3 regions of the Streptomyces sp. NPDC014891 genome follow, and region 1 is predicted to be linked to each of the others. Evidence: riboswitches for the same ligand, from Rfam matches in the RefSeq annotation. Region 1 holds a riboswitch; each other region holds the start of a gene.
The links. A riboswitch is a leader RNA that binds a small molecule or an ion and turns the genes downstream of it on or off. The one in region 1 is predicted to bind cyclic di-AMP.
Positions count from the first base shown of each region.

Region 2: linked by a shared signal. The riboswitch ahead of ACF09E_RS31460 (transglycosylase family protein) and the one ahead of ACF09E_RS10255 (peptidoglycan DD-metalloendopeptidase family protein) in region 1 are both predicted to bind cyclic di-AMP.
Region 3: linked by a shared signal. The riboswitch ahead of ACF09E_RS13870 (transglycosylase SLT domain-containing protein) and the one ahead of ACF09E_RS10255 (peptidoglycan DD-metalloendopeptidase family protein) in region 1 are both predicted to bind cyclic di-AMP.

Region 1 is NZ_JBIBWF010000003.1:427,467-437,173, forward strand. Features, by position in the region: gene ACF09E_RS10230 (STM4014 family protein) at 1-618, shown strand, start outside; gene ACF09E_RS10235 (STM4013/SEN3800 family hydrolase) at 630-1,451, shown strand; gene ACF09E_RS10240 (STM4012 family radical SAM protein) at 1,448-2,785, shown strand; gene ACF09E_RS10245 (STM4011 family radical SAM protein) at 2,866-3,744, shown strand; gene ACF09E_RS10250 (SGNH/GDSL hydrolase family protein) at 3,731-4,525, opposite strand; gene ACF09E_RS10255 (peptidoglycan DD-metalloendopeptidase family protein) at 4,690-5,646, opposite strand; cyclic di-AMP (ydaO/yuaA leader) riboswitch at 5,651-5,810, opposite strand; gene ACF09E_RS10260 (tyrosine-protein phosphatase) at 6,200-7,021, shown strand; gene ACF09E_RS10265 (DUF6126 family protein) at 7,029-7,184, opposite strand; gene ACF09E_RS10270 (helix-turn-helix domain-containing protein) at 7,217-7,876, opposite strand; gene ACF09E_RS10275 (aspartate aminotransferase family protein) at 7,949-9,334, opposite strand; gene hpnH (adenosyl-hopene transferase HpnH) at 9,341-9,707, opposite strand, start outside.
Region 2 is NZ_JBIBWF010000013.1:190,068-199,774, forward strand. Features, by position in the region: gene ACF09E_RS31430 (glycosyltransferase family 2 protein) at 1-67, shown strand, start outside; gene ACF09E_RS31435 (SurA N-terminal domain-containing protein) at 148-792, shown strand; gene ACF09E_RS31440 (nucleoside triphosphate pyrophosphohydrolase) at 812-1,777, shown strand; gene ACF09E_RS31445 (globin domain-containing protein) at 1,811-3,010, opposite strand; gene ACF09E_RS31450 (cytochrome P450) at 3,152-4,465, shown strand; gene ACF09E_RS31455 (transglycosylase family protein) at 4,623-5,729, shown strand; cyclic di-AMP (ydaO/yuaA leader) riboswitch at 5,985-6,157, shown strand; gene ACF09E_RS31460 (transglycosylase family protein) at 6,161-6,883, shown strand; gene eno (phosphopyruvate hydratase) at 7,257-8,543, shown strand; gene ACF09E_RS31470 (septum formation initiator family protein) at 8,638-9,108, shown strand; gene ACF09E_RS31475 (DUF501 domain-containing protein) at 9,149-9,697, shown strand; gene ACF09E_RS31480 (exopolyphosphatase) at 9,694-9,707, shown strand, end outside.
Region 3 is NZ_JBIBWF010000004.1:419,350-429,056, reverse strand. Features, by position in the region: gene ACF09E_RS13880 (hypothetical protein) at 76-672, shown strand; gene ACF09E_RS13875 (alpha/beta family hydrolase) at 789-2,078, shown strand; gene ACF09E_RS13870 (transglycosylase SLT domain-containing protein) at 2,072-2,950, opposite strand; cyclic di-AMP (ydaO/yuaA leader) riboswitch at 2,956-3,139, opposite strand; gene ACF09E_RS13865 (hypothetical protein) at 3,482-4,114, shown strand; gene ACF09E_RS13860 (phosphocholine-specific phospholipase C) at 4,179-6,203, opposite strand; gene ACF09E_RS13855 (DeoR/GlpR family DNA-binding transcription regulator) at 6,382-7,194, opposite strand; gene ACF09E_RS13850 (SIS domain-containing protein) at 7,343-8,266, shown strand; gene ACF09E_RS13845 (ketose-bisphosphate aldolase) at 8,356-9,192, shown strand; gene ACF09E_RS13840 (LysR family transcriptional regulator) at 9,219-9,707, opposite strand, start outside.

The sequences.
Region 1 (9,707 bases):
CGGGTCCACGCCACCACCTCGGTGGAGCGCGGTCCCGGCGGCCTCCTCTTCAACTCCCTGAAGGTGCGGCGCTACACGAGCGAGCGCGAGGTCGGAGCGATCGTGGACGCCCTCGCCCCCGACGGGCTGCACGTCGAGCGCTGGCTGCCGAAGGCCGCGCAGGGCGGCCGGGCGGCCGATCTGCGGGTGGTGGTGGTCGACGGCCGGGCGACCCACGCCGTGCTGCGCACCAGCCGCTCCCCCATGACCAATCTCCATCTGGGCGGGGCCCGGGGCGACCTTTCCGCCGCCCGGGCCTCGATCGCCGCGGCGGGCGCGCGGTGGACGGACGCGCTCGGCGTGTGCGAGCGGGCCGCCTTGGCGTTCCCCGGCACCCGTTGTGTGGGCGTCGACCTGCTGCCGACCGCCGGCTGGCGCCGCTTCGCCGTGGGCGAGGTCAACGCCTTCGGCGATCTGCTGCCGGGCCTCACGGGGCTGCCGGGCAGCGGCGCCGAGGGCCTCGACACGTACGGCGCCCAGGTCGCCGCCCTGTTCCCGCGCGCCCGTCGCACCACCCCCGCCGCCCATGCCACCGCCACCGCCGCCAGCACCAGCACCACAGGAACGAGCACCGCGTGAACCAGCCCGACATGAACAGGATCGTCGGGAGCCACGACCTGCTCCTGGTCACCCTCGACACCCTGCGGTACGACGTGGCGGCCGAGCTCGCCGCCGAGGGCCGCATCCCGAATCTGGCCCGCCATCTGCCCGGCGGCGCCTGGGAGCGGCGGCACGCGCCCGGCAGCTTCACCTACGCCTCCCATCAGGCGATCTTCGCCGGGTTCCTGCCGACCCCGGCCTCCCCCGGGCCGCACCCGCGCCTGTTCGCCGCACGCTTCGCGGGCAGCGAGACGACCGCCGACGGCACCTGGGTCCACGACACCCCGGACTTCGTGTCCGCCCTCGCGGGCGCGGGCTACCGGACGGTCTGCGTGGGCGGAGTCGGCTTCTTCAACAAGCAGCCGCCGCTCGGCACGGTGCTCCCTGCCCTCTTCCAGGAGAGCCACTGGGACCCGTCGTTCGGCGTGGCCTCCCCCACCTCCTTCGAGGCGCAGGTCGCCCGCGCCGAGGAGGTCGTCGCCGGGCTCCCGCGGGAGCGCCGTCTGTTCCTCTTCGTCAACGTGGCCGCGCTGCACCAGCCGAACTGGTTCCACCTGCAGGGCGCCACCCGCGAGGCGGGCGACTCGCGGGCCACCCACGCGGCCGCCCTGGAGTACGTCGACCGGCACATCGGGCGGCTCTTCGCCGCGATGAGCAGCCGCCGCCCGTGCTTCGCGATCGTCTCCTCCGACCACGGCACCGCCTACGGGGACGACGGGTACACCGGTCACCGCCTCGGCCACGAGGTCGTCTGGACCGTCCCGTACGCGCAGTTCGAACTCGCCGGGCCGGAGCGGGGGACCTCGGCATGAGCGACACCGCCGCCCCGCGCCCGTACCGGAGCTACGTCTACGCCTACCCGCACAAGACGGCGTACCGGCCCCTGCCCGCGCCCGCTCCCCCGCTCGCCGCGCTCTGGCGGGACGAGCCGAAGGACGCGCTCTCCCTCTATGCGCACATACCGTTCTGCGAGGTCCGCTGCGGCTTCTGCAATCTCTTCACCCGGATCGGCGCCCCCGACGAGCTGACCACCCGCTACCTCGACGCGCTCGACCGCCAGGCCGCGGCCGTCCGCGAGGCGCTCGGGGACCGGGACCCGGTGCGGTTCGCCACGGCGGCGTTCGGCGGGGGCACCCCCACCTTCCTCACCGCCGGCGAGCTGGAGCGGCTCTGCGACATCGCCGAGAAGCGGATGGGCGTGGATCTGCGTGCCGTGCCGCTGTCCGTGGAGACCTCGCCGTCCACGGCGACCGCCGACCGCCTCGCCCTGCTCGCCGAGCGGGGCGCCACCCGGCTCAGCATCGGTGTGCAGAGCTTCGTGGAGGCCGAGGCGCGGGCGGCCGTCCGGCCGCAGCGCCGCGCCGACGTCGAGTCGGCCCTGGGCCGGATCAGGGACACCGGCGTTCCGGTGCTCAACATCGACCTGATCTACGGGATCGACGGGCAGACGGAGGAGACGTGGCGCGCCTCGCTGGACGCCGCCCTCGCCTGGCGCCCGGAGGAGCTCTACCTCTACCCCCTGTACGTGCGGCCCCTCACCGGGCTCGGCCGGATCTCCCCCGCCGCCGACCGGGAGTGGGACGAGCAGCGGCTGCGGCTCTACCGGTGCGGCCGGGACCACCTCCGCGCGCACGGCTACGAGCAGGTGTCCATGCGGATGTTCCGCCGGGCGGACGCCGCGCCGCTCGGCCCCGACGACTACGCCTGCCAGACCGACGGCATGATCGGCCTGGGCTGCGGGGCCCGCTCGTACACCTCGGCGCTCCACTACTCCTTCGACTACGCCGTCGAGATGCGGGAGATCCGCACGATCATCGACGCCTACACGGAGACCGCGGACTTCTCGCGGGCCGAGGTCGGCCGCTGGGTCGACGCCGGGGAGGCCCGGCGCCGTCACCTTCTGCAGTCCCTGCTCCAGGCCGAGGGCATGCCGGTCACCGGGTACGAGGAGCGGTTCGGCTCCTCGCCCTTCGCGGACTTCCCCGCGGAGCTGGACCGGTTCGAGGCGCTCGGCTGGCTGGACGGGGACGCGCCGGCCGGGCTGCTGCGGCTCTCCCCCGAGGGCCTGGCCCACTCGGACGGTCTCGGTCCGGAGCTGTTCTCCCCCTCGGTGCGGGCCGCGATGGCCGCGTACGAGCCGAAGTAGGGGTGGCCGTGGACCTGACACCGCCGGTGTTCCGGCAGCCGTCCCCCGGCCCCGGGGCGCCGCTCCCCTCGGACGGGGGGATGGACCTGACGCTGCTCTACCGCGGGCCGCTGTCCTCCTGCGACTTCGACTGTCCGTACTGCCCCTTCGCCAAGCGCCGGGACAGCCGGGAGCAGCTGCGCGCGGACCGGGCGGCGCTCGAACGGTTCACCGGGTGGGCGGCCGGGCAGACCGGGGACCGGCTGCGCGTCCTCTTCACCCCGTGGGGCGAGGGCCTGGTGCGCTCCTGGTACCGGCGGGCGCTCGTCGAGCTGTCCCGGCTGCCGCACGTGGAGCGGGTGGCGATCCAGACGAACCTGAGCTGCCGGACGGACTGGCTGGCGGAGGCGGACCCGGAGGGCGTGGCGCTCTGGTGCACGTACCACCCGGGGCAGACGCCGTACGAGCGGTTCCTCGCCAAGTGCGGGGAACTGGCCGGGCGGGGCATCCGCTTCAGCGTCGGCGTGGTCGGGCTCCCCGAGCACGCGGAGGACGCCCGGCGGCTGCGGGCCGCGCTTCCGGCGCACGTGTACCTCTGGGTGAACGCCGCGGAGGGGCGTACGTACGCGGACGCGGAGGCCGCGGAGTGGACGCGGATCGATCCGCTCTTCCCGTACAGCAGGCAGCCGCACCGCTCGGCGGGGCTCCCGTGCCGGACGGGCGAGTCGGTCGTCTCGGTGGACGGCGAGGGGACCGTGCGGCGCTGCCATTTCGTCAAGGCCGAGCTGGGGAACCTGTACGACGGCTCGTACCGCGCCGCCCTGCGCCCCCGCGCCTGCCCCCTCGCCGTCTGCGACTGCCACATCGGGTACGTCCATCTGGAGACGCTGCCGCTGTACGACGTCTTCGCGGGCGGGGTCCTGGAGCGGATCCCCGCCGTCGTGCCGCCGCCGCGGGCCCCCTGGGCTACAGGGGCATGAGGTCGGGTCGCTTCGCCTCGACGTGGTCGCCGGAGCTCTCGCCGCGCAGTCGGCGTCCGATCCAGGGCACGAGGTACTCCCTGGCCCAGAGGATGTCGTCGCGGCGCACTTCGAGCGGCCCGCGCGGGGGGACCGGCGGCCAGATCTGGTCCGGGTCGGCGGGCACGGGCAGGCCGAGGACCTGGGCGGCGCGCAGGGCGACCCGGGTGTGGCCGTCGGGCGAGAGGTGCAGCCGGTCGGCGTCCCAGGCGCGCCGGTCCTGGACCGACCTCAGGGACCAGAGGTCGAGGACGGGGCAGCCGTAGCGGTCGGCGATGGCACGGACGTGCCCGTTGTACGTGGCGATCTTGCCGCGCAGGTGCTTGAGGAGCGTGACGCCGCGGGTGTCGAAGCCGGTGGTCACCATGACGGTGCCGACGGCGGAGGTGAGTCCGGCGACGGCGCGCTCGAAGCGCTCGGCGACCTCGTCGGGGTCGGTGCCGGGGCGGATGATGTCGTTGCCTCCGGCGCAGAAGGTCACCAGGTCGGGGGCGAGTTCCTTCGCCCGGGGGACCTGTTCCGCCACGATCTGGTCGAGGAGGCGCCCGCGTACCGCCAGGTTGGCGTAGCGGAAGGCGTCGTGCTCCGGCAGCTGGTCGGCGAGCAGCACCGCGAAGCGGTCCGCCCAGCCGACGTACGTCCCGCGGGGCCCGGGGTCGCCGACGCCCTCGGTGAAGCTGTCACCGATCGCCGCGTACGACCCGAATGCGTGCTGGTCTCTTGATCTCGAATCGTCTGCCACGGGAGCACATCCTTCCCTTTCGGATGTGACCTACGCGACCGTAAGGAGGGGTTGACGCCGGGTGACATATGCCACCGATAAAGAATTCGCCAAGCCGGAATAGACGGAGTAAGCGGCCGGAGGCCCGGCACGTGCGTGCCGGGCCTCCGTGGGACGACGGTGCGTCAGATGTTCACGCCGTGCTGGCGCAGGGTGGAGATCGGGTCGATGTCCGAGCCGTACTCCGGCCCGGTGCGCATCTCGAAGTGCAGGTGCGGGCCGGTGACGTTGCCGGTCGCGCCGGAGAGGCCGATCTGGTCTCCGCCGTTCACGGTCTGGCCGGCGGAGACGGTGATGGAGGAGAGGTGCGCGTACTGGGAGAAGGTGCCGTCGGCGTGCTGGATGACGACCTGGTTGCCGTACGCGCCGCCGTCGCCGGCGGAGTAGACGGTGCCGGGGCCGACGGCCATGACCGTGGTGCCGGTGGAGGCCATGAAGTCGACACCGGTGTGGTAGCCGGAGGACCACATGGAGCCGGAGGCGCGGTACGGGGTGGACATGCCGCCACTGACCGGGGCGACCCAGCCGGAGGAGGAGGTCGAGGACTTCGGCGCGGCCGAGGTCTCCGCGGCGGGGGCGCTGGCGGCCGGGGCGGCGGAGCGCTCGCCGCCGCGGGAGGCGCGCGGGGTGTCGCCGTTCTTCGAAGAGCTCTCGGCGGCCTTGGGCGCGGCGCTCTTGGGGGCGGTGGCCTTGGCGGTGCTCTTGCCGCCGAGGGTGAGCTTCATGCCGGGCAGGATGAGCGAGGGGTTCTCGCCGACGACCTGGCGGTTGTCCTTGTACAGCTGCTGCCAGCCGCCCGCGAGGTCGTGGTCGGCGGCGATCTTCGACAGGTAGTCGCCCCGGACGACGGCGTACGTCTTCGGCGCGGCCTTGCCGGTCTTGGCGGCGGCGGGGGCCTTCGTCTGCGCGGCGGCGGTGACGGCCTGGCCGGGAGCGGCGGCGGGGGCGGCCTGCTCGGCGGCGTGGGCGCCGGTGGCACCGAGGAGCGGGAGGGCGACGACGGCGCCTCCGGTACCGGCGGCGGCGATTCCGCGGGTGAGGCGGTTGGACTTGATGCGGCGGTGCTTACCCTTCGCGGGCATGGCGAATTCCTCTCCGGCGCCTGCGAGGTGAGCTGTCGGGTTCGGACTGGAGATGCCCGGCCGCGCTCTCGCGCGGCTTCACCCCGAGCCGTCCTGCGTCGCGGGACCGGCGTACTTCCTGGGTCCCCCGCTCCTGCCACGCATGGGATGGGTGGAATTCCGGACGGTGGCAGGATTCGGCGGTCCGACCGGATTGACGGTGACGCTAGACGAGCGGGGTCGGCGCGAACAAGCCGATGATTTCTCCCGGCTTTCCGGTTCCCGTAATCGACCGGGAATTCCGGTCACCCTCCGTGGATGACGGACCCTCGATTTCCTTTTCGAGCACGGTGATTGCTCCGGGCGGTCGGCCACGATCCGTCACTTCTATGACCCTGCTCACGCGCTGGAACCCATCTCGCCTGTAAACAGGGCGCGTTATACACAAGGGCTCAATTCGGACAGTTCACCCATTCCCGTCCAGGGGGGTGCGTCATACCGGTCCCACCTGGATGATTGCCCCTGGAACCGATCTCGCTTCGGACATCCGAACGTCGACCCATCAGGAGCATCCGTGACGCAGCAGCTGCCGCAGGTCCCGCCCGTCGAGGCGAACGAGCCCGAGCTGGCCGAGGTCCGCAACTTCCGGGACGTGGGCGGCCTGCCGACGACGGACGGGCGTGCCGTGCACCCCGGCCGTCTCTTCCGCAGCGGCCACCTCGCCCACGCCACCGAGGAGGACGTCGTCTTCCTGGACTCGCTGGGGCTGCACACGGTCTTCGACTTCCGGAACCTCGCCGACCGGAAGGTCGAGGGTCCCGACGTCGAGCTGCCGGGCGTGCGGAACGTGAACATCCCCCTCAACGACCCGGCCGAGGGCAAGGAGTTCTGGAAGCTGGTCCGCGAGGGCGACATCGCCCAGCTGCACGCCATCCTCGGCGACGGCAAGGCGGCGGCCCGTATGTCCGACTCATACCGGAAGATGGTGGTCGAGCGGACCGCGGAGCACAGCCGGATCCTGCACGCGCTGGCCGAGGACAGCCTGCCCGCCCTGATGCACTGCGCGGCCGGCAAGGATCGTGCCGGGCTCTCCATCGCGATCACCCTGCTGGCGGTCGGGGTCGAGCGGGAGGCGATCGAGGCCGACTACGTGAAGTCGAACGACCCGCACCGCCGCTACAGGGTGCGCCGCAGCTCCACCGCCCCGGACGCGATGTCGCCCGCGGTGATGGAGCTGCTGAGCCCGCTGTTCGACGCGCGGATCGAGTACCTGCGCGGCGCCTTCGAGACGATCGAGGAGACCTGGGGCTCGGTGGACGCCTACCTCGCCGAGGGCCTGAAGCTGTCCCCCGAGACCCGCGAGCTGCTGCGCCTGCGGCTCCTCACCGAGGCGTGACCGGGACCTACTGGTTCTGCCCGCCCATCACGAACAGCAGATAGAGGAAGCCGGCGAAGAGGTGCCCGGCGATCAGATAGGCGAAGAGGCGCAGGACGAGCCCCTTGGGGAACCGGCCCTCGCCGCGCTCTTCACCGGTGACAGGTCGTGACTTCTCGGACATCTCGGTCCTTTTCTCTCGGAGGAGGTACGGGATCAGCGCCGGTGCGGGGTTCCGTCGCCGAGACACAGCTCGGCGACGGGACTCTGCAGGAGGGTGTGGACGAAGAGCAGCTCGGCCCCGCCGGGGGTGGCCGCCCCGATCCGGTGCGGGGTCAGCGAGTCGAAGTGCGCGCTGTCCCCGGGATCGAGGACGTGGACGGCCTCGCCGAGCGCGAGCCGCACCCGGCCGTCCAGGACGTGGATCCACTCCTCACCGGGGTGGACGCGCACGATGTCGCCCCGGGTGGCGTACGGCACGTGCACCCGCAGGCACTGCAGGGCGCGCCCGGCGCCGCCCGCCTGCCGGTAGATCCAGCCGTCGGCCTCGACGGGCTCGGAGCGTCCGGCGCGGACGACGGGGTCGCGCCCGGGGGGCGTCTCGCCGAGGAGCTCGGAGACCGTCGTACCGTAGATGCGGGCGAGGGCGAGCAGCATCGGGAGCGAGGGCTGCCGGTTCCCCGTCTCCAGCCGCGAGAGGTGGGCGGGCGAGAGTCCGGCCCGCTGGGCGGCGGCCTCCAGGGTGAGGCCCCGGCGACGGCGCAGGGCCCGCAGCTGCGGGGCGACGTCCGGCAGGACGTCGGGGCCGGCGGTGCCCGGCGCGCCGGGGGCCGGGACGGCGGGGTCCGGGGAGGGCTCCCCGGGGACGTGGTCCATGGGTCCATTCCGCCAGGATCGTGCCTCTGAGGCAAGTTTCTTGCCTCAGAGGCAAAAGCCCGGAGCGCGCTCTCAGCGCTGTGCGACCGCCTGCTTGACCAGGGTCCTCCCGAAGTCCCACATCAGACCGCCGCCGCCGTGGGCCTCGTCCATCACCGCGGTGAACGCCGTGACGAACCGGTCCACGTCCGCCTCGTCGACGACCAGCGGCGGGATCAGCTTGATCACCTCCAGGTGGTCGCCGGAGACCTGGGTGAGGATCCGGTGGCGCTGGAGCAGCGGGACGACGACCATCTGGGCGAAGAGCCCCTTACGGGCCGCCTGGAGCATGGTCCAGCGCCCGCGCAGCCCCAGCGAGGACGGCCGGCCGAACTCGATGCCGATCATCAGCCCGCGGCCGCGGATCTCGTGGAGCAGCTCGTACCGGGGCACGAGCTCCTTCAGGCGTCCGGAGAGCAGGTCCCCGATCCGGCGGGCGTGCGCGACCGTCCCCTCGGTCTCCATGACCGAGAGGACCGCGAGCCCGGCCGCCATCGCCTGCGCGTTGGACCCGAAGCTCGCCGAGTGGACGAGGACCCGGTCCATGGACGAGTAGACCTTCTTGAAGATCCAGTCCTTGCCGAGGGTGGCGCCGACCGGCACGTAGCCGCCGGAGAGCGCCTTGGCGACGCAGACCAGGTCGGGTTCGACGCCCTCCTCGTGCTGGTAGGCGTAGAAGTCGCCGGTCCTGCCCAGGCCCGTCTGCACCTCGTCGGCGATGAGGAGAGCCCCGTGCCGGTGCAGCAGCTCCTGGGCGGCGTACAGGAAGCCCGGTGGGGACTCGTGGACGCCCTTGCCCTGGATGGGCTCGACGACGAAGGCCGCCACGTCCCCCCGGCGCAGCTCCCGCTCCAGGGCGTCGAGGTCGCCGAGGCCGATCGCGGTGTCCGGCAGCAGCGGGGCGAAGCCGTCCCGGAAGCCGTTCTCCCCGTTGACGGAGAGGGAGCCGGTGGTGAGCCCGTGGAAGGCGTGGGCGCAGTAGAGGATCCTGGGCCGCCCGGTGGCGTACCGGGCGAACTTCAGGGCGGTCTCCACGGCCTCCGTGCCGCTGTTGCCGAAGAAGACGCGGTCGAGGTGCGGGCTGTGGGCGAGCAGCCGCTCGGCGAGGAGGCCGGGCAGCGGCTGGCAGTCGAAGCGGGTGAGGTCGGCGAGCTGGGCGTCCAGCACGTCGTGGAGGGCCTTGCGGACGACGGGGTGGTGCCGCCCGAGGCCCATCACGCCGAAGCCGGCGAGCATGTCGAGGTGGTCGACCCCGTCGGCGTCCCAGAAGTGGGCACCCTCGGCCCGCTCGTACACCTTGTCGAAGCCGATGGTGTGGAGCATGCGCGGCAGCTGGTGGTTGAGGTAGCGGGCGTGCAGCTCGTAGCGCTCGCCGCCGCGCTCGGCGAGCAGCTCCCGCAGGTCGAACTCACCCGTCACGGTCGCTCACCCGTTGTTCCCGGAGACCGTCTCCCTGACCGCGCGCAGGGACTCCTTCAGGGAACCCATGGTGGCGAGGACGGCGGTGGGCTCGTAGCCGCAGTGCGCCATGCAGTTGGCGCAGCGCGGGTCCTTGCCCCGGCCGTACTTGTCCCAGTCGGTGTCCTCGACGAGTTCGCGGTACGTGGGGACGTAGCCGTCGCTCATCAGGTAGCAGGGCCGCTGCCAGCCGAAGAGCGAGTAGTTGGGAATGGCCCAGGCGGTGCACGGGAAATCCGCCTTTCCTTCCAGGAAGTCCAGGAAGAGCGGCGAGTGGTTGAGGCGCCAGCGTCGCCTGTTGCCGCCGGCGAAGGCCTTCTTGAACAGTTCCCGG
Region 2 (9,707 bases), on a different contig from region 1:
GGGGCCGGTACCGGCCGACACCCGGGGTGCCCGTGAGTCGTTGTGGGAAACAGTCGCACCGAAGTAGTGGCTCCGGCCCGGGCGACTCCCTAACATCGATCACCGCAAGGTCGTTCAACTGACGCACGACCAGCCCGGGAGGCTCCTTTGCACCGCCGCACTGCGCTCACCGTCTCCGCCGCTCTGCTCGCCGCGGCCCCGCTGCTCACCGCCTGCGGCAGCGACGCCCATCCAGGAGCGGCGGCCGTCGTCGGCGGGGAGCGGATCGACGTCTCCAGCCTGCAGGCCCAGGTGCAGGACGTGCGCACCGCCCAGGAGCGCTCCCCGCAGGCCGCCCAGCTCGTCCAGGCCACCGGGGACCTGCCCCGCCGCAAGCTCAACGTGATGATCTTCGACCGGGTCGTCGACAAGGTCGCCGCGGACAACGGCGTGGGCGTCACCCGCGCGGAGCTCCAGCAGACCAGGACGGCGTTCGTCCGCGAGAGCGGCGGCGAGGACCGGCTGAGGGACGTGCTGCTCCAGGAGCAGGGCGTGGCGCCCGGCCAGATCGACGACGTCGTCCGCCGCAACGTCCTCATGAACAAGATCGCCGCCAAGCTGGGCGTCAAGGACACCCCCGAGGGACAGCGGAAGCTGACGGAGGTCTTCTCCGCCGCCTCCAAGGACCTCGCCATCGACGTGAACCCGCGCTACGGCACCTGGGACGACGCCCAGGTCAGGCTCGGCGGCTCCACCGCGCCCTGGCTGCGGCAGATCAGCCAGGACCCGGGCGCCGTCCCGGCCGGTGCGTGAGGCGGAGTAAGTTCGTGGGGTGACAACTGAGAGCCCCGGCCGCATCGTCCTGCTCACCGCCAGCCACCGCGTGGCACCCGGACTGCTGTCCTGGCCCGCCTGGCAGGCGCTGCACGGCGCGGACCGGGTGCTCTGCCCCGACGAGCAGCACCCCCAGCTGCCGTACCTGCGGGAGGCCGGGGTCGCCGTCGAGCACCTGCGGCCCACCGCCGAGGAACTGGTCGCCGCCTGCGCCGGCGGCCGCACGGTCCTGCTGCTGCCCTCCGGCGAGGGCGACCGGCCGCTCACCGACGGCCTCGCCCGCCTCGCCGGCTCGGGCCGCCTCACGATGCCCGACCTGGAACTGCTGCCCGGCTCGTACGACCTGCCCGGCGCCCGCCTCCTGGACGTCGTGCAGATCATGGACCGCATCCGGCGCACGTGCCCCTGGTCCTCCCGGCAGACGCACAAGGAGCTCGTCAAGTACGGCATCGAGGAGGCGTACGAGCTCGTCGAGGCGATCGAGGACGACGACCGGGACGCGCTGCGCGAGGAGCTCGGGGACGTCCTGCTGCAGGTCGTCTTCCACGCGCGGATCGCCGAGGAGGACCCGGAGGAGCCCTTCTCCGTGGACGACGTCGCCGGGGACCTCGCCGAGAAGCTGATCCACCGGCACCCGCACGTCTTCGGGGACGCGGAGGCGCGGACGCCGGAGGACGTCCGGGCCCACTGGCTGCGCACCAAGGCGATCGAGAAGCAGCGCGAGTCCGTGACGGACGGCGTGCCGCTGGGCCAGCCGGGGCTGGCACTCGCCGCGAAGCTCGGCGGCCGGGTGCGCTCGGCGGGCCTCGACGTGGCCCTCCCGGCGGAGCCGGGCGTCGGCTACGACCTGCTGGCCCTCGCGGTCCGCGCGGAGGCGGAGGGCGTGGACCCGGAGGCGGCTCTGCGCGCCGCGGCCCGCGCCTACCGGGACGCGATCCGGGCGGCGGAGGGCGTGGAGGCCTGACGCGGCCGCGGCGGCCCGCGCCGGCGGCCGGCGCTACCGCTCGCGCGGGACCCGTGCCCCCGGGTTGTGCCAGAGCGGGGGCGGCGGGCCCAGGAGGCGTTCCGCCGCGGTGTGGGGGCGGGCGGTGAAGCGGCCCACCGGCTGCAGGGTGTCGTGGTGGATGCGGTACGGGTCGGTGCCCAGTTCCTCCAGCACCTCCGCGACCTCGGTCAGGAAGCCCGGCGGCCCGGCGAGGTAGACGTCGTGCGCGGGCCAGTGGACGCAGGCCCGCAGCGCTTGGACGAGCCGTTCCGTCGCCTGGTCCTTGCGGTGGCCGGGGGCCGAGGTGATGTAGGTGACGCTGAGACCGCTGAGACGTTTCTTCAGTCGCTCCGCGTCCTCCCGGCCGTACAGGTACTCCTTCGCGCGCGCCACCATGAACAGCCGCCCCTGCAGGTCGGGCTCGGCCTCCGCCGCCTCCGACAGCAGCGCCCTCACCGGCGCCCAGCCCGTGCCCGCGCATATATAGGTACGGAGTCCGCCCGGCTCCGTGCACGCGGTGAGGCCGCCGCCGGGCGCGCTCAGCCGCAGCCTCTCGCCCGGACGCGTCCCGGCGACGAGGGCCGTGCTCATCGCGCCACCCGGGATCCGGCTCACATGGAGTTCGACCGTGCCGTCGGGGCGGGGGGCGTCCGCGAGGGAGTAGGTGCGCCAGACGCGCGGGACGCGCGGCGAGCCGACGCTGACGTACTGCCCCGGGAGGAAGGGGAGCGGCTGCCGGGGCCACAGCGTGAGGACGGCCAGGTCCTCGCCGCGCCGCTCGTGCCGGACGACGTCCGCGTCCCACCAGGCGGGCTCGCCGGCCGCGGCCGCCTCCTCGGCCCCGGCCATCATGAGGTCGGCGACGTGTCCGTACGCCTCGGCCCAGGCCTTCTCGGCCTCCCGGGTCCAGGCGGGTCCCGCGGCGTGCGCGAAGGCGGCGAGGAGGCTCGTCCCGACGGCGGCGTAGAGCCCGGGGTCGGCGAGGAACCTGCGGTGGTCGCGGCCCAGCTGCCCCAGGTAGCCGGGGAGACCGGGGGACTCCAGGTGGGTCACCACATGGGTGAGCGCGGCGAAGAGGCGGTCCCGCTGGGGCTGCATGTCCTCGGGGAACAGCTCGCGCATGGCGGGGTTGTTCCAGAAGAGATGCGAGTAGAAGAAGGTGACGGCGTGTTCGGCCCGTCTCTCGACCACCGCGAACGTGCTCCGGAGCATCTGAGGATCCACCGACAAGAATCTAGGGCACCACCCCCTTCTTGATCGCGGGATCCGGCAGACCGCGCCCCCCGGACCGCCGGACCGCGCCTCCCCGGACCGCCGGACCGCCCCTCCCGGACCGCCCTGTACCGTCGGGGAGTGAGCACCACCCCCGGCACCCCGCCCGCCTCCTGCCCCGCGTCGGCCCCCGCGCCCGAGCTCTTCACCTGGGAGTTCGCGAGCGATCCGTACCCCGCGTACGCCTGGCTCCGCGAGCACGCGCCCGTGCACCGGACGACACTGCCCAGCGGGGTCGAGGCCTGGCTGGTGACGCGGTACGGGGACGCCCGGCAGGCCCTCGCCGACCAGCGGCTCTCCAAGAACCCCGCGCATCACGACGAGTCCCCGCACGCCAAGGGCAAGACGGGCATTCCGGGCGAGCGCAAGGCCGAGCTGATGACGCATCTGCTCAACATCGACCCGCCGGACCACACCCGTCTGCGCCGGCTGGTGTCGAAGGCCTTCACTCCCCGCCGGGTCGCCGAGTTCACCCCCCGCGTGCAGGAGTTGACCGACCGGCTCATCGACGGCTTCGTGGAGAAGGGCAGCGCGGACCTCATCCACGAGTTCGCCTTCCCGCTGCCCATCTACGCGATCTGCGACCTGCTCGGCGTGCCCGAGGAGGACCAGGACGACTTCCGCGACTGGGCCGGCATGATGATCCGGCACGGCGGCGGGCCACGCGGCGGGGTCGCGCGGTCGGTGAAGAAGATGCGCGGCTACCTCGCCGAGCTGATCCACCGCAAGCGGGAAGGCCTGCGGCACGAAGGGGCCGACGACCTCATCTCGGGACTCATCAAGGCCTCCGACCACGGCGAGCACCTCACCGAGAACGAGGCCGCCGCCATGGCCTTCATCCTGCTCTTCGCCGGTTTCGAGACGACCGTCAACCTCATCGGCAACGGCATGTACCAGCTCCTGCGCCACCCCGGGCAGCGCGAGCTGCTCCAGACGTCGGTCGCGGCGGGGGAGACCGGGCTGCTGGAGACCGGGATCGAGGAACTGCTGCGCTACGACGGTCCGGTGGAGATGGCCACCTGGCGGTACGCGACCGAGCCCCTGACCATCGGCGGGCAGGACATCCCGGCGGGCGACCCCGTCCTCGTCGTGCTCGCCGCCGCGGACCGGGACCCGGAGCGGTTCGACGGGCCGGACGTGCTCGACCTGGCGCGGCGCGACAACCAGCACCTCGGGTACGGGCACGGCATCCACTACTGCCTGGGCGCGCCGCTCGCCCGGCTGGAGGGACAGACCGCGCTCGCCACCCTGCTGACCCGGCTGCCGGACCTGCGACTTGCCGCGGATCCCGCGGAACTGCGCTGGCGCGGAGGGCTCATCATGCGCGGTTTGCGCACGCTTCCGGTCGAGTTCTCCCCTTCCGTGCGACTCACACAAAGTGAGAGTCCGTCATAAATGTGATCTTCACGTGATCGCGGGTGCATCGACTTGTGATGAGCGTTCGAATACGGCTACCTTCCCCGTCAGCTCGGTTCGTCAACGTGGTTGAGTAATTCGGCCAGGTGTGACAACTCGGGCGCGCCCACACAGTCGTCACGCGAAAGGCGCTTCTATGCGTTCCGGGAACGGACGTCACCGTCGCCCCCGTCAGGCCCCCGCCATCGTCGTCGCCGCGGGCGTGACCGGCTCCGCCATGGCGCTGCCGCTGCTCGCCACCGGGTCCGCCTCCGCCGCCGACGCGGCCACCTGGGACCGGGTCGCCGAATGCGAGTCCGGCGGCCAGTGGAGCGCCAACTTCGGCAACGGCATGTACGGCGGGCTCCAGTTCACCCAGGACAGCTGGGAGCGCCACGGCGGCCTGTCGTACGCGCCCAGCCCGGACCTCGCCAGTCGCGCCCAGCAGATCGCGGTGGCCGAGAAGGCCCTCGCCAAGGGTTCGAACGAGTGGGCCACCTGCGCGCCGATCGCCGGCCTGAAGAACGACGGCGCGTCCCCGGGTGTGGACCCCGGCCCCACGAGCGTCCCCAAGGCCCCCACCGGACCGGTCCCCGAGTCCAACTGGAACGCCGGCCTGCCCGGGACCTCCGGAGAGGCCGCCGAGGCCGACAAGGGGGCCGAGGAGGCCGACAAGTCCGAGGCCGAGCAGAAGGCCCCCGGGACGGCGTCGCCCGACGCGTCCGCCACGCCTGTCTCGCCGACCGCACCCGTCTCGCCGACCGCGCCGACGAGCCCGCCCGCGTCGACCGACCCGAGCGACCCGGCCGCGCCCACCGCACCCGGCACGCCCGACGCGTCCGTGACGCCCGGCGAGCCCGGCTCCACCGAGCCCGGTGCGCCGACGGACGACCCGTCGTCGGCGACCCCCGGCACCGGCAAGCACCGGGGTGACGCCGCACCGGAGGAAACCGACAACCCGGACAGTTCTGCCGAATCAGGTAGACATGCGTCCCCGGACAACAAGCTGGACGAAAAGCCGCTGAAGACGTCGCCCGCTGACGCCTCGAAGGAAACGGACGCAACGGACAGTCAGGGCAAGTCGGACTCCTACCTCGTGCAGCCGGGTGACAACCTCTCCGACATTGCACAGGAGAACGAACTCCCCGGAGGCTGGACCGCCCTCTACGACGCCAACCGGCGGACCGTGGGCCTCGATCCGGACCTCATCCTCCCTGGTCAGGCGCTTGACCTGACGAACGGTTCGACCGCGTCGGCGGAGTAGTTCGGGGGCGTATGTCCGGTTCTGGGCAAGTGAGACATGGGTCTCTTCACCCCAACTGGCGTGTCACGCCCGCAAACTTTGCTCCCGTCACCTCTCACCTGCACAAACACGACCCACCGGAAGGCAAGCAGGGGCGATTTCTCCCCTATGAGGGTCTTTGAACTTCCGGTGGGTCTGTGTCTACGGTCGTCACCGCTCGCCACCGCGGGCCCCGTCGACCGAAACGCCGAATCCTGCCGTCGGCCGACGGGCATCGTCGCGCAAGCGCCGAAGGCAGGAGTGGGGGACCCAAGGTAAGTGCCGGTCCCGGCCGTTGAGACAGACGGCCGAAGACCGGCTTGGGGTGAAGCCGCGTGCTAGGACACGCGGCCGGGCACCTTCCGGCCCGAACCCGACAGCTCACCTCACAGGCGTCGGTGAGGAGAATCCCCATGCTGTTTTCCGCCAAGGGCAAACACCGCCGTCCCTCCAAGGCCACCCAGGTCGCCGCGCTCGTCGGCGTCACCGGTGTCGCCGTGGCCGCCCCGCTGATGACCGCGGGCACCGCCTCGGCCGCCACGGCCTCGGAGTGGGACCGCGTCGCCGCCTGCGAGTCCGGCGGCAACTGGTCCATCAACACCGGCAACGGCTACTACGGCGGTCTGCAGTTCTCGGCCTCCACCTGGGCCGCGTACGGCGGCACCGCCTACGCCTCGACCGCCGACCAGGCGTCGAAGTCGCAGCAGATCGCCGTCGCCGAGAAGGTCCTCGCGGGCCAGGGCAAGGGCGCCTGGCCGTCCTGCGGCGTGGGCCTCTCGGGTGCCTCCTACGAGGGCGGCGCCGCCGAGAGCGCGCCGCAGCAGAGCACCCAGCAGCCGCAGCAGGAGCGGAAGGCCGAGCAGCCGACCACCCGCAGCGAGAAGCGCCAGGCCCCGAAGAAGGCCGCGCAGCAGGCCGCTCCGCAGGCCGACGCGAAGAAGACCGTCACCACCCCGACCGGCAAGAAGGTCAAGAAGGGCGACGGCGAGTACAAGGTCGCCACCGGCGACACCCTCAGCAAGATCGCCCAGGCGCACGGCGTCAAGGGCGGCTGGGCCGAGCTGTTCAAGCTCAACAAGGACGTCGTCGAGGACGCCGACCTCATCTACCCGGGCCAGCAGCTCCACCTGAAGTGAGCCCGGCGGTCCGCGTGAGTCCGGCGGCTCACGCGGCCCCTCCGACCCTCCCGCGGTGACCACCCCGGCCCGGCGCGCCCATCCCCCGTGCGCGCCGGGCCGGGGTTCCCCCGTTTCGGGCCCGCGCCCGGAGAAGGCCAGAGAAGACCGGAGTAGAGGGGAGGGCCGGCGCGACGACCGGCCCGCCGCGGCGGTTACCCGCCGGTAGATCTGGGGCCCTTCGTCCCGACATGCATGCCCTTGGGTCCTTTTTCGTCCCAGGGGGCGGGCGCCCGGCTGGCCGGAGCCCGCGAGCCGGTTAGGCTCTTGTCGCAAGGCCAAGCGACCCTGCACCGACCTTGCGTCACATCCAGCGTCACATCCCAAAAAGGAGATGCTCGTGCCGTCCATCGACGTCGTCGTAGCCCGGGAAATCCTGGACTCCCGAGGCAACCCCACGGTCGAGGTCGAGGTCGGCCTCGACGACGGCAGCACCGGCCGTGCTGCTGTCCCGTCCGGTGCCTCCACCGGTGCGTTCGAGGCCATCGAGCTTCGCGACGGTGACCCGAACCGCTACCTCGGCAAGGGTGTCGAGAAGGCCGTCCTCGCCGTCATCGAGCAGATCGGCCCGGAGCTCGTCGGCTACGACGCCACCGAGCAGCGCCTGATCGACCAGGCCATGTTCGACCTGGACGCCACCGAGAACAAGGGCTCCCTCGGCGCCAACGCCATCCTCGGCGTCTCCCTCGCCGTCGCGCACGCCGCCTCCGAGGCCTCGGACCTCCCCCTTTTCCGCTACCTCGGCGGCCCGAACGCGCACCTGCTGCCCGTTCCGATGATGAACATCCTCAACGGTGGGTCGCACGCCGACTCCAACGTGGACATCCAGGAGTTCATGATCGCCCCGATCGGCGCGGAGTCCTTCTCCGAGGCCCTCCGCTGGGGTGCGGAGATCTACCACACCCTCAAGGCCGTGCTGAAGCGCAAGGGCCTCTCCACCGGCCTCGGCGACGAGGGCGGCTTCGCGCCGAACCTGGAGTCGAACCGCGCCGCCCTCGACCTCATCGTCGAGGCCATCAAGGAGGCCGGCTACACCCCGGGCACCGACGTAGCGCTCGCGCTCGACGTGGCCGCGTCCGAGTTCTACAAGGACGGCGCGTACGAGTTCGAGGGCAAGTCCCGCTCGGCCGCCGAGATGACCGAGTACTACGAGGAGCTCGTCTCCGCGTACCCGATGGTCTCCATCGAGGACCCGCTGTACGAGGACGACTGGGCCGGCTGGAAGGTCCTCACCGACAAGCTGGGCACCAAGGTCCAGATCGTCGGCGACGACCTCTTCGTCACCAACCCGGAGCGCCTGGCCCGCGGCATCGAGGAGGGCACCGCCAACGCCCTCCTGGTCAAGGTCAACCAGATCGGCTCGCTGACCGAGACCCTCGACGCCGTCGAGCTCGCCCAGCGCAACGGCTTCAAGTGCATGATGTCCCACCGCTCCGGCGAGACCGAGGACGTCACCATCGCCGACCTCGCCGTCGCCGTGAACTGCGGTCAGATCAAGACCGGCGCCCCGGCCCGCTCGGACCGCGTCGCCAAGTACAACCAGCTGCTGCGCATCGAGGAGATCCTCGACGACGCCGCGGTCTACGCCGGCCGCAGCGCCTTCCCGCGCTTCAAGGGCTGACGGCAGGCGTCACCCCCGGCAGTTCCGTACGTCCCCGCACTCGGTCCCGTACCGTGTGCGGGGACGTCCGCGTGAACAGGGGAGGCGACACGACATGGCCGCGAAGGACCGGGACCGGTTCTCCACCGCGACCCGGATCAGACTGCTCGGCGAGCAGACCGCCGCCCGTGTCTACCGCTCCCAGACCCGACGCCAGGCCCGCCGCTCCCGGCTCACCGGCCGGGCCGCCTTCCTCGCCCTGGTCGTCTGCTCGCTGGTCGTGGCGCTCGCCTACCCGATGCGGAGCTACGTCTCCCAGCAGGGCGAGATCGCGGAGCAGCAGCGCCGGGCCGCCGACGCCGCCCGGCGGGTCGAGGAGCTCCGGGACGAGAAGGCGCGCCTCCAGGACCCCGCCTACGTCCGGCGCCTCGCCCGCGAGCACCTCCACTACGTGCTGCCCGGCGAGACCGGGTTCACCGTGAACGACCCCGACGCCGAGCAACGGCCCCGCGGGGACCAGGGCGCGGCGGACCGCCCCTGGTACGACAACCTCTGGGACGGCGTCGACCACGCCGACCGCCCCTGACGCGGCCTACCGGTCGCCCCGACATACGAGCAAGGCAGACATGGAAACGCCCCCTCCGCAGACCGAACGCACCGAGCCCACCGGGCAGGACATCGCCGCCTTCGAGCTCCAGCTCGGCCGGCCGCCCCGCGGCCTGCGCGCCATCGCGCACCGCTGCCCGTGCGGAAACCCGGACGTCGTCGAGACCGCGCCGCGGCTCCCCGACGGCACGCCGTTCCCGACCACGTACTACCTGACCTGCCCCCGGGCGGCCTCGGCCATCGGCACCCTGGAGGCCAACGGGGTCATGAAGGAGATGCAGGCCCGGCTCGCCACCGACCCGGAGCTCGCCGCCGCCTACCGGGCCGCGCACGAGGACTACATCGCGCGCCGCGACGCCATCGAGGTCCTGGAGGGGTTCCCGAGCGCCGGCGGCATGCCGGACCGGGTGAAGTGCCTGCACGTCCTCGTCGGCCACTCGCTGGCCGCCGGACCCGGCGTCAACCCCTTCGGCGACGAGGCGCTCGCGATGCTGCCGGAGTGGTGGGCGAAGGGTCCCTGCGTCACGCCGTGCGCGGACGGGGACGAGAAGAAGGAGGGGGCGGAGTGACCCGCGTCGC
Region 3 (9,707 bases), on a different contig from region 1:
GGGCGGATCATCGTGCTCACGACCTCATGGGGCGGCCCTCCGACGGCCCGCCCACGATCGGCAGGAGCACGTCCGATGGGCCTCGCGCAGACGCAGCACCGTTTCCTCGTCCGGCAGAAGGTGACGCCCATGGCCAACCGCTACCTCGTGCACACCGCAGGAGCGGACGGGGCCGAGGGGGAGCTCGTCGCCTTCGCCCACCAGAAGAGGATGGCGTTCAAGGAGCAGGTCACCTTCTACACCGACGAGTCCCAGCGCCAGGTCCTCTTCACCTTCAAGGCCCGCCAGGTGATCGACCTGGGTGCGACCTACGACGTGCACGGCGCGTCCGGCACCCGGCTGGGCGGCTTCCGCAAGAACTTCGGTGCCTCCCTGCTGCGCAGCACCTGGCACCTCAGCCGCGAGGGAGCCGAGGGGGAGACCACGGGGCAGGAGCGCAGCGGGGGCATCGCACTGCTGCGGCGCGCCTGGGAGCTGCTCCCCTTCACCGACCTGCTGCCCTTCGTCGTGCCGTACCACTTCGACTTCACCGAGTCGGGCCGTGCGGTGATGTCGGTCGACAAGGTCTTCGGGCTCCGTGACCGGTACGTTCTGGACATAGCGGACCCCGAGCTCGATCGGCGCCTGGCGATAGCCCAGGCCGTCGCGCTCGACGCCCTCCAGTCCCGCTGACCGGCCGCTCACCCGACCGCGGGGGAAGGCGCGCCTTACCCTGGAGGGACGGGCGGGGGCCGAGCGGGGCGCTCCTCTCCCCGCCCGGAGCCGTGCGGGCGGAAGGACGCGGGCCCATGCTCTTCAGTGATCGAACCGATGCCGGTCGGCAGCTGGCCGCCCGCCTCGACCACCTCAGAGGACATGACCTCGTGGTGCTCGGTCTGCCGCGCGGCGGGGTTCCGGTGGCGGCGGAGGTGGCCGACGCCCTGGACGCCCCGCTGGACGTCTGCCTCGTCCGGAAGCTGGGTGTGCCCCGACAGCCCGAGCTGGCGATGGGCGCGCTCGGCGAAGGCGGCGTGCGTGTGGTGAACGAGCGGGTGCTGGCCGAGGCCGGGGTGGGGGCGCGGGATCTCGCGGCGGTCGAGCGGCGCGAGCACGAGGAGCTCGACCAGCGGGCCGACCGCTACCGGGGCAGCAGACCCTCCGTTCCGCTGGAGGGCCGGACCGTCCTGATCGTGGACGACGGTCTCGCCACGGGCGCCACGGCCCTCGCGGCCTGCCGGGTGGTGCGGGCCCGGGGCGCGGGACGGATCGTCCTGGCGGTGCCGGTGGCGCCCCGCGGGTGGAAGGCGAGACTTGGTGGCGAGGCCGACGAGACGGTGAGCGTGCACGCACCCGAGGCGTTCTCGGCGATCGGACAGTTCTACGGGGACTTCAGTCAGACCCCGGACGCGGAGGTCGTGGCCTGTCTGGACCGGATCCGGGCCGCGCACGGGCCGGTCGTCCGGGACGGGGACGTACGGATCCCCGTGGACGACCGCGTCACGCTGGCGGGGCGGCTCGCGGTGCCCGAGGACGCCTTGGGTGTCGTCCTGTTCGCCCACGGGAGCGGGAGCAGCCGGCGCAGCCCCCGGAATCGGGCGGTGGCGGCAGCTCTCAACCGGGCGGGCCTCGGCACCCTGCTGTTCGATCTCCTCACCGAGGCGGAGGCGGGGGACCGGGCGCACGTCTTCGACACCCCGCTGCTCGCCGGGAGGCTGGCCCGGGCCACGGAGTGGCTCGCGGGGCGACCGGAGAGCGCGGGCCTTCCGCTGGGCTCCTTCGGGGCCAGTACGGGAGCGGCGGCCGCGCTCTGGGCGGCGGGCGACCCCGGCTCACCGGTGGCCGCCGTCGTGTCACGCGGTGGCCGGCCGGACCTCGCGGCCGACCACCTGGCGCGGGTGAAGGCCCCGACGCTCCTCGTGGTCGGAGGGCGGGACGCGCTGGTCCTCGACCTCAACCGGCGGGCGGAGTCGCTGCTCCGCTGCGAGAGCCGGCTGGAGGTCGTGGAGGGCGCCACACACCTCTTCGAGGAGCCCGGGGCCCTGGAGGAGGTGGCGGAGCTCGCCACCTCCTGGTTCACCGGGCACTTCCGTGATCAGTAGGCGCCGTTGACGTTGTCGATGGAGCCGTAGCGGTCGGCCGCGTAGTTGCAGGCGGCGGTGATGTTGGCGACCGGGTCGAACAGGTCCGTCGAGGTGCCGGGCACGTGGTAGGCGAGGAAGGTCGGCTCGATCACCTGGAGCAGGCCCTTGGAGGGGGTGCCGGCCACGGCGTTGGAGTCCCAGAGGTTGATGGCCTGGGGGTTGCCGGAGGACTCCCGCATGATGTTGCGGTGGATCCCCTCGTAGGAGCCGGGGATCCCGCGCTGGGCCATGATGTCCAGCGACTCGCGGATCCAGCCGTCGAGGTTGTCCGCGTACTGGGTGGCGGCGACGGGCGCCGCCTGGACCGGGGCGGACGCGGCGGCGGGGGCGGCGGCCGAGGCGCCGGTGCCGGCGGCGGCCGGAGCGGCGCTGCGGCGCTCGGAGCGGCTCGCCCGTTCGGCCGAAGCGGTCTTCTTCGCCTCCTCCGGGGCGGCCTTGGCGGAATTCCGATGAAGCGTCAGTTCAAGGCCGGGGTGAATGAGTGACGGATTGTCACCCACGGCGCTCTTGTTGGCCTGGTAAAGGTCCTTCCAGCCGCCCTGAATTCCCTTCTTCTGCGCGATGAGGGAAAGCGAGTCGCCGCTGACGACCGTGTAGGTGCGCGCTGCGGCCCTGGCGGTGGGCGCCTTCGGCGCGGCCTTGGCGGCGGCCGGGGCGGCGGGGGCGGTGATGGCCTTCGGCGCGATGTCCGGGGCTCCGGAGGCGGGCGCGGCGCCGGCCACGGCCGGGGCGATCAGCGGGAGCGCGAGGGCGGCGCCACCTGTGCCGACCAGCGCGAGTCCACGGGAGACGGGGCGGCGGGGACGGCGGTGCTTACCGTGAGCAGGCATGACGGGATTCCTCTCCGGCGCCTTCGGGGTGAGCTGTCGGGTTCGGACTGGAGATGTCCGGCCGCGCGCACGCGGCTTCACCCCGAGCCGTTCCGGAATCCCGGCCGGCGTATTCGTGGGTCCCCCGCTCCTGCCGTCGGGTGAAAGGGAGGTATTTCGAGCAGTGGCAGGATTCGGCGATCCGCTCGAATGGAGGTGACCGTAGGCCACCTGTGCGACGGAGAACAAGAGGATCTGAGTCCGGAAGTCGGCGAAAGGATCACTGAATTACCGGAACTCATGATCGCCCCTGACGTCGGCGGAGCGAACTTTCTTGCCCGGTAAGGCCTGCGGGAATGTCGATCACCGGCGCGTTCCCGGCGGAGTGAGTCGCGTCACCAGGTGCTCTATGTCCGAATGTTCTGGTTAATTCCATTGATGGCGCAACGGGCTGGAAAGGCGGGGTCGGTCTCAGGGGCACTCAAGGGCATACATCGCGAAACCGACATTCTTCGTGAAAGGTGAAGAGACCCCGACCGAGGAGCCGCCCGGATGTCACCCGCCGCCCCCCTGCTGATCCCCGAAGGCCTCGCCCCCGAAGGCCTCGACCCGGACGCCCTCGACCGCGAGGCCGCCGCCCTCTTCGACAGCGCCACCTGGCAGCGCGTCGTCGCCGACTGGACCGACCGGACGCCGTCCGCGCCCGCCGCGGAGGAGTGGCGCGCCCTCCTCTCCGTTCCGGTGGACCGGCTCGTCGCCGACGCGCTCGACGCCCTGCCGCCGCCCCCTCCCGCCGAGCGCCGGCTGCCCGGCCGGCTCGCTGCCGTCCTGCCCGACCGGCTGCACGTCTGGCGTCGCGTCGGCCGGCCCGAGCTGCGCCCCTCGGTTCACCTCGGCTACGCGCGCCTGGTACTGACCGAGTGGGGCTGGCAGAACGCCCCGTACAAGCTGCGCGACGCCCGCGGGGCCCGCTGCGTCTGCGGTGCGCTCCTCGCCGCGCACCGTCTCGGCCACGGCAGCGCGACGACGATGAACGAGGCCGCCGCCTGGATCATGACGGAGCTCCGCGCCCGGGGCTGGCACGACCTGATCGGGCCGTGGAACCGGGCCCCGGGCCGTACGGCGGCCGACGCCGTGGACCTGCTCGACGCCACGATCCGCCGTGCCGCGGAGGCCGGCCGCTGAGAGGACGTCCGCGTGGAGGGCCGCGCACGGCGGAGGGGCGCCGCCCCTCCGCCGCGCGGCGTGCTCAGCCGGTGACGCTCGGGGCCCCGGTCTCGATGTGGCCGGTGTACCGGCGCGACCAGGTTCCGTCGATGTCGGCCAGGATCGTGAAGTCGTACCAGCCGTCGTTGTAGGCGACGGCGTTGAAGTGGTCCTCGCGCGAGGATCCCGCGGGGACGGTGTAGGTCCAGGGGCCGTCGGTGCGGTAGGCGTTCGAGCGGATCGTGAACGTCACCGGCCCGGCCGAGGCGTTGGTCATCCGGAACCACAGGGCCGTCCGCCCGGTGCCCGCCTCGGTCGCGAACCGGGCGGCCACCTCGACCGCCTTGCCGGCCTTGGAGGCGTCCCCGACGAACCGGCGCAGGAAGCGGTTGGGGCCCATCATCGAGATGTCGTACTTGCCGGAACCCGACCCCAGGCCGATGTGGAAGTAGTCGGTCGCCGTTCCGCCCGCGTCGACGGTGTACTGCCAGGCGGCCGTGTCGCGGTGCTGGTGGGGATGGATGGAGAAGTGTGCCGCCCGCTTGGCCTCGGCGCCCTGGTTCGTCATCGAGAACCAGGCCAGGATCTTGCCGGCGGCCCCGAACTCGAACCGGTCGAGGTTGCCGTTCACCTGGTACGGCAGTGCGCGGGCCGGCCGGACGCCCGGCTCCTGGGCCGGCTGGGCGTTGTTCTGCGGGGCGGGGTTCGGCAGCGGGGCGCAGGTCGCCTGGCCGATCACCTTCGCCGTGGAGGGGAGCCCGGCCGGTACGCCGTACACGGGACGGGCGAAGTCGAAGACGCCGGTCAGGTCACCCGTCACCTTCCGCCGCCAGGCGCTGATGTTCGGGCAGGTGGCCGGAGTGCCGAGGGCCGCCGTCCAGCTCTCCATGAAGCGCAGGACCGACGTGTGGTCGAAGACCTCGGAGCTCACCCAGCCGCCCCGGGTCCACGGGGACATGACAATCATGGGAACGCGGAAGCCCAGGCCGATCGGCACGCCGTCCAGGTACTCGCCCGGGGTGCCCGGAGGGGCGACGGGCGGGGGCACGTGGTCGAAGAAGCCGTCGTTCTCGTCGTAGTTGAGGAACAGCACGGTCGAGTCGAAGACCTCGGCGTCGGCGGCGAGCGCCCGGTAGACGAGGTCGACGAAGTGGGCGCCGTCCCCGGGGGGCGCGTAGGGATGCTCGGAGAACGCCTCGCTCGCGACCACCCAGGACACCTGGGGCAGGGTGCCCGCGACGACGTCCGCGCGGATCGCGGCGGCGATGTCGTCCGGGGTCGAGCCGGTCACCCGGGGGACCGAGCCCATGCCGCGGTCGTACAGCGGGTCCCCGGGGCGCGCGTCGGTGAACCTCTTGAAGTACGCGAGACCGTTGTCCCCGTAGTTGTCCTGGGCGTTCTGGTAGACCTTCCAGCTCACCCCGGCCCGCTGGAGCGCCTCCGCGTACGTCTCCCAGGTCAGGCCCGACTCGTCGCCGCCGTCCTTGCTGGAGGCGTCGATCCTCCCGCTCCACAGGAACGTGCGGTTGGGTCCGGTGGCGCTCAGCGCCGAACAGAAGTACGCGTCGCAGACGGTGTACTGGTCGGCGAGCGCGTGGTGGAACGGGATGTCCTCGCGGTCCAGGTGCCCGAGCGACCGGGTGTTGCCCACGCCGGTGACCCAGTTGTCGAGACGGCCCTTGTTCCAGGCGGCGTGCTGCGAGGTCCAGCTGTGCGGCAGGTCTCCGTTGCACTGGGCCAGGGTCTCGCCGTCCACCCCTCCGGCGGGCGGGGTGTCGCTGAGCTTCCAGGGATACTGGCGACCGCCCCAGTCGGGCTGGTTGAACATGCCCCAGCCGCCGGGGATGTTGCCCGCGGCGCGGTCGCCGAAGCCCCGTACGCCGCGGAGGGTCCCGAAGTAGTGGTCGAAGCTGCGGTTCTCCTGCATCAGGATCACCACGTGCCGGACGTCGGTGAGCGTGCCGGTCGCCGAGCGCGCGGCGGCGGAGGCGCGGGCCGTCGGCAGTGCCGCCCCCGCCACGAGCCCCGCGCCGATACCGACGAACCCCCTGCGGCTGATGGGAATCATGCTCCACCTCTCCTGTATTCGACGTGCCCCGGCGGCACGTCGAAGACATGATGGGGGAGGCGGATCCAAAGGTATACATCCGTGCGGTAATTGCTGGGTTAACAAGCGGGGGCGCCGGAGATCGCTGCTCTGGCGCTCCTCGGATTGGTTCGACCGCGTACCAATGGAGTCCGGCGGCTCAGACGGTGAGGACCTTCACCCCGGCCTCGGTGAGCTCGGCGACCGTCTCCGCATCGATGCCCGTGTCCGTCACGAGGAGGTCGATCCGGTCCAGACCGCAGATCCGTGCGAAGGCCCGGCGCCCCATCTTCGAGGAGTCGGTCACCACGACGACCCGGCTCGCTCGCTCGGCGAAGAGCCGGCTGATGCTCGCCTCGTCCTCCTGGTGCGCCATCACCCCCAGTCCGGGGTCGACCCCGTCGACCCCCAGCACCACCACGTCGAGCACGACCTCGGTGAGCACGCCGACCGTCAGGGGGCCCACGAGTTCGTAGGTCTGGGGGCGGGCGACCCCGCCGGTGGTGACGATCTTGATCTGCGGGCGCACAGCGAGCTCGCCGGCGATGTTGAGCGCGTTGGTGACCACCGTCAGCGCGGGCCCGGAGGGCGCGGGGCCCGTCGTCCCCGCGGTGTCCGCCCGGCCGCTCGCGAACCGCAGGGCGAGGGCGCGCGCCACCTCGGTCGTCGTGGTGCCGCCGTTGAGCCCCACGACCTCGCCGGGGGCGATCAGATCGGCCGCCGCCTCCGCGATCCGCCGCTTCTCCGCCGCGTGCCGCGTCGACTTGTAGCGCAACGGCAGCTCGTACGAGACGCCGTGCGCGACCGCCCCGCCCCGCGTCCGTATCAACAGCTGCTGCTCGGCGAGCTCGTCTAGGTCCCGCCGGATGGTGGCGGCGGAGACGTCGAGCGCGGTCGCGGCCTCCTCGACCTCCAGCTTCCCCGAGGCGGCGAGCAGTTCAAGGAGCGTGTTCCACCGCTCGTGCTTGGACATGGGTCCCTCCCTCGGGCTCGTGCGCGCGTCCGATTCTATCCGCAGGCAGGCGCGGGACCTGGAAAGTGCATGCATGTTTCTGCTTGAATGACATCGACTTCAAGCATCTTCCATCATATGAGTGCACTCTTCTTGCAAGGAGACCGGCATGAGCACCACTCGGACCGCCGTGGAGATCGCCTCCCAGCCGGCGACCTGGCGTCAGGCTGCCCGCACGCTGCCCCAGCACACCCCCGCGCTGCCCCGGCGGGGCGAGCGCGTGGCGGTGATCGGGTGCGGCACCTCCTGGTTCATGGCCCTGGCCTACGCCGAACTGCGCGAGTCCGGCGGCCACGGGGAGACCGACGCCTTCGCCGCCTCGGAGTTCCCCTACGGGCGCGGTTACGACCGGGTCGTGGCCATCACCCGCTCCGGCACCACCAGCGAGGTCCTCGCCGTCCTCTCCCGGCTGCGCGGCACGATCCCCACGGGGGCGGTCACGGCCGACCCCACGACCCCGGTCATGGACCTCGCGGACGAGGTCGCCGTGCTGGACTTCGCCGACGAGGAGTCGGTGGTCCAGACCCGTTTCGCGACCACGGCGCTGGCACTCTTCCGCGCGCACCTCGAAGCCGAGGGCGCCCTGCCGGACGGGGTGGCCACCGTCGAGGAGGCGGCGCGGGACGCCGAACTGGCCCTCGTCTCCCCGCTCGGCGAGGACGTCCGCGCGGCCGAGCAGTTCACCTTCCTCGGCATGGGCTGGACCTACGGCCTCGCCCTGGAGGCCGGACTGAAGATGCGCGAGGCCGCGGGCGCGTGGACAGAGGCGTACCCGGCGATGGAGTACCGCCACGGCCCCATCAGCATCACCGGGCCCGGGCGCGTCACCTGGGGCTTCGGCACCCTGCCCGCCGGACTCGCGGACGAGGTGCGCAAGGTCGGCGGCACGCTCGCCGAGAGCGACCTCGACCCGCTCGCCGACCTGATCCGCGCCCAGCGGCTCGCGGTGGCGGTCGCCGAGGCCCAGGGCCTCAACCCCGACACCCCGCGCAACCTCACCCGGTCGGTCGTCCTCGCCGACGCCCAGGCCTGACCCCGCCGCACCCGCGACGCGGCCCCGGCCGTCCCGCCGGCGCCGCCCGCCGTCCCCGCGACCGTTCACCCCACCGGAGAAGGACCACCATGCCGTTGACGCCGACCGATGAGATCGTCCGCCGCGCCCGCGCGGCGGGCACCGGTGTGGGGGCGTTCAACGTCCTCCAGATCGAACACGCCCAGGCCATCGTGGCCGGCGCCGAGAGCACCGACCGCCCCGTCGTGCTCCAGATCAGCGAGAACACCGTCCGCTACCACGGAGCCCTGGAGCCGGTCGCCCTGGCCTCGCTCGCCGTCGCCCGCGCGGCGAAGACCCCCGTCGCCGTCCACCTCGACCACGCCGAGAACCCCGACCTCGTCCGCGAGGCCGTCGGACTCGGCCTGGGCTCCGTCATGTTCGACGCCTCGAAGCTCCCCTACGCCGAGAACGTGGCCGCGACCCGCGAGGTCGTCGAGCACTGCCACCAGCACGGCGTCTGGGTCGAGGCGGAACTCGGGGAGGTCGGCGGCAAGGGCGGCGCCCACACCCCCGGCGTCCGGACCGACCCGGACGAGGCCCGGGCCTTCGTCGCGGCCACCGGGGTCGACGCCCTCGCCGTCGCGGTCGGCAGTTCCCACCAGATGCTGACCCGGGACGCGGTCCTGGACTTCGACCTCATCGCACGTCTGCGTGCCGCCGTCGACACGCCGCTCGTCCTGCACGGCTCCTCGGGCGTCTCGGACGCGGACCTCACCGCAGCCATCGCCGCGGGCATGACCAAGGTGAACGTCTCCACCCACCTCAACAAGGCGTTCACCGGTGCCGTGCGCACCCATCTGGCCGAGCACCCCGAGGCCGTGGACCCCCGCCACTACCTGACCCCGGCGCGCGCCGCCGTGGCCAGGGAGGTGGCCCACCTCCTCACCGTCCTGTCACCCGCCTGAGCCGGCGGACGTCCCCTCGCGGCGGGTCAGACGCCCTGGAGCGCCGCGAGCAGGCCGCGTACGGCGGGAAGGGACAGCGAGGACTTCCGCACCGCCGCGTGGATCGACCGCACCGGCTCGGGCCCGCGGACCTTGCGGACGACCACGTGTGGATGGCGGCTGCCCAGCCCCGTCAGGGGGACCAGGCCGACCCCGAGACCGGCCGCGACGAACCCCTGCGCGGTGGCGTACTCCTCGCACTCCACCGCGATGTCGGGGGTGAACCCGGCCGCCGCGCAGGCGTCCAGGACGACGTCCAGGCAGGGGCCGGGGCGCTCGCTCCCCACCCAGGGTTCGCCGGCGAGCTCGGCCAGGTCGACGGCGGCCCGGCGCTCGGCCAGCGCGTGCCCCTTGGGCAGCACGGCGCGATAGGGGTCGTCGAGCAGATGGACCAGCCGGAGGCCGTCGCCCGCCGAGTCCGGCCGGGCGCCGCGGGGGCGTACGACGAGCGTCAGGTCCGCCTCCTCGTCGGGCGG